DNA from 2 places in the Pseudomonas sp. 25 R 14 genome. Region 2 is predicted to be linked to the other one. Evidence: predicted binding sites of a transcription regulator. Region 2 holds the regulator's gene; the other holds the start of a gene.
The links. The regulator sigma-54, encoded in region 2, starts transcription at its own class of promoters, with help from an activator protein. The targets are predictions, from matches to a motif close to ANTGGCATNNANNTTGCTNT.
Positions count from the first base shown of each region.

Region 1 (3,412 bases), on a different contig from region 2:
TCGCTCAGGTCCGGGTACGGCTTGTTCAGGTACAGCAACCCGTCGGACTTGTAAGGTTCGATCGGCACCAGCCCATTCAGGTGTGCCACCACTTGCAGCAGGTGATCCACTGCAATCACCTTCAGCCCGGAGGCCAGGCACGCCTCCTCGGCATTGGCCCGAGGCACGATCAGTGTGCGCCCGGCCTTGCGTGCAGCCAGGGCCGCCGGTAATACGCCTTTCACCGCTCGCACCTCGCCGGACAGGGCCAGTTCGCCAAGACACTCCACGTCATCCAGCTCCAGCGCTGGCACCTGCACACTGGCCGCGAGAATCCCCAAGGCAATCGCCAAGTCAAACCGCCCGCCGTCCTTGGGCAGGTCGGCGGGCGCCAGGTTGAGGGTGATGCGGCGTGCGGGGTACTGCAGCGCGCTGTTGAGAATGGCGCTGCGCACGCGGTCCTTGCTTTCCTTGACGGCGGTCTCCGGCAGGCCCACCAACGTCAGCGACGGCAAGCCATTGGCCATATGCACTTCGACCGTGACGGCAGGGGCTTCGACGCCGATCTGGGCGCGGCTGTGGACGATGGCGAGGGACATGCTCGTTCCTTGAAATGGGCGACCGCTTCCTGCGGGTTTTTCAAGGGTAGACGAGGGAGGGGAGGATGCCGTGCGCAGGTTTTACAGAACGTATCCATGTAGGAGCGAGCTTGCTCGCGAAAAACGTCAACGATAACGCGGGGCTTCTGGATGCACGCGGCGTTCTCAGGTTTTTCGCGAGCAAGCTCGCTCCTACAGGGGCGGCGTGTTATTGCTCGCTGGGCTTCAACCGTGCTTCCAGCTCCGCCACCTTCGCTTCCAGGCTCTCCAGCCGTGCACGGGTGCGGGCCAGGACGACCATCTGGCTGTCGAATTCTTCGCGGCTGACCAGGTCCAGTTTGCTGAACCCGCTTTGCAGCAAGGCCTTGAACTGGCTTTCGATTTCATTGCGGGGCAGCGGGGTGTCGCCGCTGAACAGGCGAGAGGCGTGGCCGCTCAGGGCGTCGAGGAGGTCTTTGGGCGCGAGCATGGGAAACATTCCGGAAAACAGTTGGCCGGCAGTGTATCACGCAGTGCCTATAGTCTTTTTCATGTGCCCTGCGCACGATTTTCGCGCATTGGCCTGAATGGTGGTGCACTGTTTTTGTGCGTATCCAGGCCGCTGCACGGGCCCATGGGTGGACGTAAGCCGGCAACGGATTGATTTCAGTGATTTTTACGGAGCTGGCAAGGTTTCTGCTTAGACGATCATGACCCATGCACTGATGCAGTCGCTGTGACGAATGCAGTGCGCTGACGGACCAGGGTACATGTTTCGTCACCAACGGTTAGCTGGCGTCGCAAAGGCAATTGCCGAGGCGACGATGCGTTACAAAGCCAGGCACTGCGCTTAGACTTGAGACGGGTTTGTTTTCCTGGGGCAAGTCCACCAATTCGGGAGAGAGTTTTCATGAAGCTAGTCACTGCCATCATCAAGCCGTTCAAGTTGGACGATGTACGCGAGTCACTGTCCGAGATCGGCGTGCAGGGCATTACCGTCACTGAGGTCAAAGGCTTCGGTCGGCAGAAGGGTCATACCGAGCTGTATCGCGGCGCGGAATACGTAGTCGATTTCCTGCCGAAGGTGAAGATTGATGTCGCCATTGACGACAAGGATCTTGATCGGGTTATCGAGGCGATAACCAAGGCGGCCAACACCGGCAAGATCGGTGACGGCAAGATCTTCGTGGTCAATCTGGAACAGGCTATTCGCATCCGTACCGGCGAAACCGATACCGACGCAATCTAAGCCGCCAAACCCCAACGCCCCAGGAGAAAACAATATGACTCTGCGTAAATTCGCAGGGCTAGGAGCCCTGTTGTCCATCGTAACGCCCAGCCTGGCCATGGCGGCAGACGAAGTGGCGGCTCCAGTCCTCAATTCCGGCGATACCGCCTGGATGCTGACAGCTACCGCGCTGGTGCTGTTCATGACCATCCCTGGCCTCGCGCTGTTCTACGGCGGCATGGTCCGCTCCAAGAATATTCTTTCCGTGATGATGCAGTGTTTCGCCATTACCGGTCTGATCAGCATCCTGTGGGTCGTCTACGGCTACAGCATTGCGTTCGACACGACTGGCATGGAGCAGGGCGTCGTCAACTTCAACTCGTTCTTCGGCGGCATGGGCAAGGCGTTCCTGGCGGGTGTCACTCCGTCCAGCATCACAGGCCCTGCGGCGTTGTTCCCGGAAGCGGTGTTCATCACCTTCCAGATGACCTTCGCGATCATCACCCCGGCGCTGATCGTCGGTGCGTTTGCTGAGCGCATGAAGTTCTCCGCCATGCTGCTGTTCATGGCCATCTGGTTCACCCTGGTCTATGCGCCGATCGCGCACATGGTCTGGAGCGGCAACGGCGGCCTGATGTGGGACTGGGGCGTGCTGGACTTCGCTGGCGGCACCGTGGTGCACATCAACGCCGGTGTGGCTGGCCTGGTAGCGTGCATCGTGCTCGGCAAGCGTAAAGGCTACCCGACCACCCCGATGGCCCCGCATAACCTGGGTTACACCCTGATTGGTGCCGCGATGCTGTGGATCGGCTGGTTCGGCTTCAACGCCGGCTCCGCTGCAGCGGCCAACGGCACCGCCGGCATGGCGATGCTGGTGACCCAGATCGCCACCGCTGCTGCGGCGCTGGGCTGGATGTTCGCCGAGTGGATCACCCACGGCAAACCAAGCGCCCTGGGCATTGCCTCTGGTGTGGTTGCCGGCCTGGTGGCCGTTACGCCGGCCGCCGGTACAGTGGGCCCGATGGGTGCCCTGGTGATCGGCCTGGCTTCGGGTGTGATCTGCTTCTTCTGCGCCACCAGCCTCAAGCGCAAGCTGGGCTACGATGACTCCCTGGATGCCTTCGGTGTGCACGGTGTCGGCGGTATCGTCGGCGCAATCCTCACCGGTGTGTTCGCGGCTCCGATCCTGGGTGGCTTCGGCACGGTGACCGATATTGCCGCACAGGTCTGGATCCAGGCCAAGGGCGTTGGTTTCACCGTGATCTATACCGGTATCGTGACCTTTGTGATTCTCAAGGCGCTGGACCTGACCATTGGCCTGCGGGTGACCGAAGAGGAAGAGGCTGTTGGCCTGGACCTGGCGGAGCACAACGAACGCGGCTACAACTTGTAAGTACGCTTGAAAAAACATGCCCGGCTTGCCGGGCATTTTTTTGTCTGGTATTTGCTGTCATGAACGCGTGTGAGATTTTTTGTGCCGAGTTTGTGATTGGATCCACAAAGTACTTTTCACTGTGCGAATGTCTTACAGGCATGTAGGCGTATTCGGCACTTTGTTTTTTCCCAGAGCGCGCTAGAATGCGCGCCGATGGGCGCATAACTGTAGGTGGCAACAGGCTCTGATTAC
Region 1 is NZ_CVTS01000049.1:29,463-32,874, reverse strand. It holds gene BFQ03_RS16985 (YifB family Mg chelatase-like AAA ATPase) at 1-578, opposite strand, end outside; gene BFQ03_RS16980 (accessory factor UbiK family protein) at 787-1,047, opposite strand; gene glnK (P-II family nitrogen regulator) at 1,468-1,806, shown strand; gene BFQ03_RS16970 (ammonium transporter) at 1,841-3,178, shown strand.
Region 1: glnK (P-II family nitrogen regulator) is a predicted target of sigma-54. The motif match lies at 1,241-1,260, and genes of this name have one in related genera.

Region 2 (3,412 bases):
GCACCCCGGCCGGCGACATCGACGTCGTGACCTCGGTGGGCAACCTTGCCTATTTCGAACAGAAGCAGAATGCCGCCGATCCAGGTCCGATCAAAGGCTACGGCGTAACCATCCAGTACCACGCGCCGCAAAACCGCATCGTACTGACTGATCGTGCCAAAGTGATCAGCAGCGACGGTAACTCGACCGAAGGCGAGAAAATTGTCTACGACACCGTCAAGCAAGTTGCGACTGCCGGCCGCGCCAATGGCACCAAGGTCACCGCGCCACGTCCGCGCATTGACATGGTTATCCAGCCGAAGAAGAAGGCCCAGTAATGGCAACCCTGAAAGCCCAGCATCTGGCCAAGGCCTATAAAAGCCGTCAGGTCGTGCGCGACGTCAGCCTGTCGATCGACAGCGGCCAGATCGTCGGCCTGCTTGGCCCCAACGGTGCCGGCAAGACCACCTGCTTCTACATGATCGTCGGCCTGGTCCAGGCTGACCAGGGCCGTGTTTTGATCGACGACCTGGACGTCAGCCATCAGCCAATGCACGGTCGTGCACGGGCCGGTATCGGCTATCTCCCCCAGGAGGCGTCGATCTTCCGCAAACTGTCAGTGTCCGACAACATCATGGCGATCCTTGAAACCCGCAAGGAACTGGATCGCGACGGACGCCGCCAAGAGCTGGAAAGCCTGTTGCAGGAGTTCCACATCAACCACATTCGCGACAACCTCGGCATGAGCCTGTCCGGCGGCGAGCGTCGTCGTGTGGAAATCGCCCGCGCCCTGGCCACTGCACCGAAGTTCATCCTGCTCGATGAACCCTTCGCCGGTGTCGACCCGATTTCGGTTGGCGACATCAAGCAGATCATCCATCACCTCAAGGCCAAGGGGATCGGCGTGCTGATCACCGACCACAACGTGCGTGAGACCCTGGATATCTGCGAAACCGCGTACATCGTCAACGATGGCCAACTGATTGCCGAAGGTGACTCCGCTACCATCCTGGCCAACGAACTGGTCAAGGAAGTGTACCTGGGGCACGAATTCCGCCTGTAAACACTGTGGTGTCAGGACATTCGCCATCAGGCGCGGGAGTCAATAAAAACCTCATTATTTTTATTGTTACCGCGCTCTAGGCAAAGCCCCCGATATCAGGCATATAATTTGCTTATGTTTGGCGCTCACGCGCCCTGTCGTGGATGGCGCATTGCGCCGGCGAATAAGGTGTTAAGCCCCTGCCATGAAACCATCGCTAGTCCTGAGAATGGGCCAGCAGCTGACGATGACACCGCAGCTGCAACAGGCCATCCGCCTGCTCCAATTGTCGACCCTGGACCTGCAACAGGAAATCCAGGAGGCCCTGGAGTCCAACCCGATGCTCGAACGCCAGGAAGAAGGCGACGACTTCGATAACGCCGACCCGCTGGCCGACAACATCGAGCAAAAACCCAATACCGACGTCCAGGAGCCGTCCTACCAGGAAACCGCACCCACGGTGGATAACCTGGAAGAAGGCGAATGGAACGAACGCATTCCCAATGAACTGCCGGTGGATACGGCCTGGGAAGACGTCTACCAGACCAGCGCCAGCAGCCTGCCCAGCAACGACGATGACGAGTGGGACTTCACCACCCGCACCTCCGTTGGTGAGAGCCTGCAGAGCCACCTGCTGTGGCAATTGAACCTCGCCCCGATGTCCGACACCGATCGCCTGATCGCCGTGACCCTGATCGATTGCATCAACAATCAGGGCTACCTGGACGAGACCCTCGAAGAAATCCTTGAGGCTTTCGACCCGGAACTGGATATCGAGCTGGACGAAATCGAAGCAGTCCTGCACCGCATCCAGCAGTTCGAGCCTGCCGGCATCGGCGCCCGCAACCTCAGCGAGTGCCTGCTGCTGCAACTGCGCCAGTTGTCGGCCAAGACCCCATGGCTGGCCGAAGCCCAGCGCCTGGTCACCGATTACATCGACCTGCTGGGCAGCCGCGACTACAGCCAGTTGATGCGCCGGATGAAGCTCAAGGAAGACGATCTGCGCCAGATTATCGAACTGGTACAGAGCCTCAACCCGCGCCCCGGCTCGCAAATCGAGTCCAGCGAAGCCGAATACGTCGTCCCCGACGTGATCGTGCGCAAGGACAACGAGCGCTGGCTGGTGGAACTGAACCAGGAGTCGGTGCCGCGCCTGCGCGTCAACCCGCAGTACGCCGGTTTCGTACGCCGGGCCGATACCAGTGCCGACAACACGTTCATGCGCAATCAGTTGCAGGAAGCGCGCTGGTTCATCAAGAGCCTGCAAAGCCGTAACGAAACCCTGATGAAAGTGGCTACCCAGATCGTCGAGCACCAGCGCGGCTTCCTGGAATATGGCGACGAGGCGATGAAACCGCTGGTACTGCATGATATTGCCGAAGCGGTTGGCATGCATGAATCGACCATTTCCCGGGTAACCACCCAGAAGTTCATGCATACCCCACGGGGAATTTATGAACTGAAATACTTTTTCTCCAGCCATGTCAGCACCTCCGAAGGCGGCGAATGCTCGTCCACGGCGATCCGCGCGATCATCAAAAAACTGGTTGCCGCGGAAAATCAGAAAAAGCCGTTGAGTGACAGCAAGATCGCTGGTTTACTGGAGGCACAAGGCATTCAGGTCGCCCGTCGAACCGTCGCCAAGTACCGCGAGTCCCTTGGGATCGCGCCTTCCAGCGAGCGTAAACGGTTGATGTGACGGGCGGGCCACAGCGTTCCAGTGGCGGGTATTCCTACCCGCCGCTTTATGCACTGGCAACGAAGGAGAAGCTGTATGCAAGTCAACATCAGTGGACACCAACTGGAAGTGACCGAACCGCTGCGCGCCTACATCAGCGAAAAACTCAAACGAATTGAGGGGCATTTCGACAAGATCACCAATGTGCAAGTCATCATGTCTGTCGAAAAGCTGAAGCAGAAAATCGAAGCCACCTTGCGTATACCCGGCGGGGAAGTAGTCGCCAATGCCGAGCATTCAGACATGTATGCCGCCATTGATGACCTGACCGACAAGCTGGATCGCCAAATCAAAAAGCATAAGGAAAAGCAGCAGAGCCTTCTTCAAGGCACGGGCCGCTAACACTCCCCACCCATGATTCGACTTGAAACCATCCTGACCCCCGGCCGTTCCCTCGTGAACGTGCCGGGCGGCAGTAAAAAGAAAGCCCTCGAACAGATTGCCAACCTGATCGGCCGCGAAGTGCCTGAGCTGGATACGCAAGATGTGTACGAGGCCCTGATTGCTCGTGAAAAACTCGGCTCGACCGGTTTTGGCAACGGCATCGCCATTCCACACTGCCGCCTCAAAGGCTGCGAAACCCCGGTCAGCGCCCTGCTGCACCTGGAGGCCCCCATTGATTTCGACGCCATCGATGGCGCCCCGGTTGACCT
Region 2 is NZ_CVTS01000065.1:306,706-310,117, forward strand. It holds gene lptA (lipopolysaccharide transport periplasmic protein LptA) at 1-317, shown strand, start outside; gene lptB (LPS export ABC transporter ATP-binding protein) at 317-1,042, shown strand; gene BFQ03_RS24655 (RNA polymerase factor sigma-54) at 1,227-2,720, shown strand; gene raiA (ribosome hibernation-promoting factor, HPF/YfiA family) at 2,796-3,101, shown strand; gene ptsN (PTS IIA-like nitrogen regulatory protein PtsN) at 3,114-3,412, shown strand, end outside.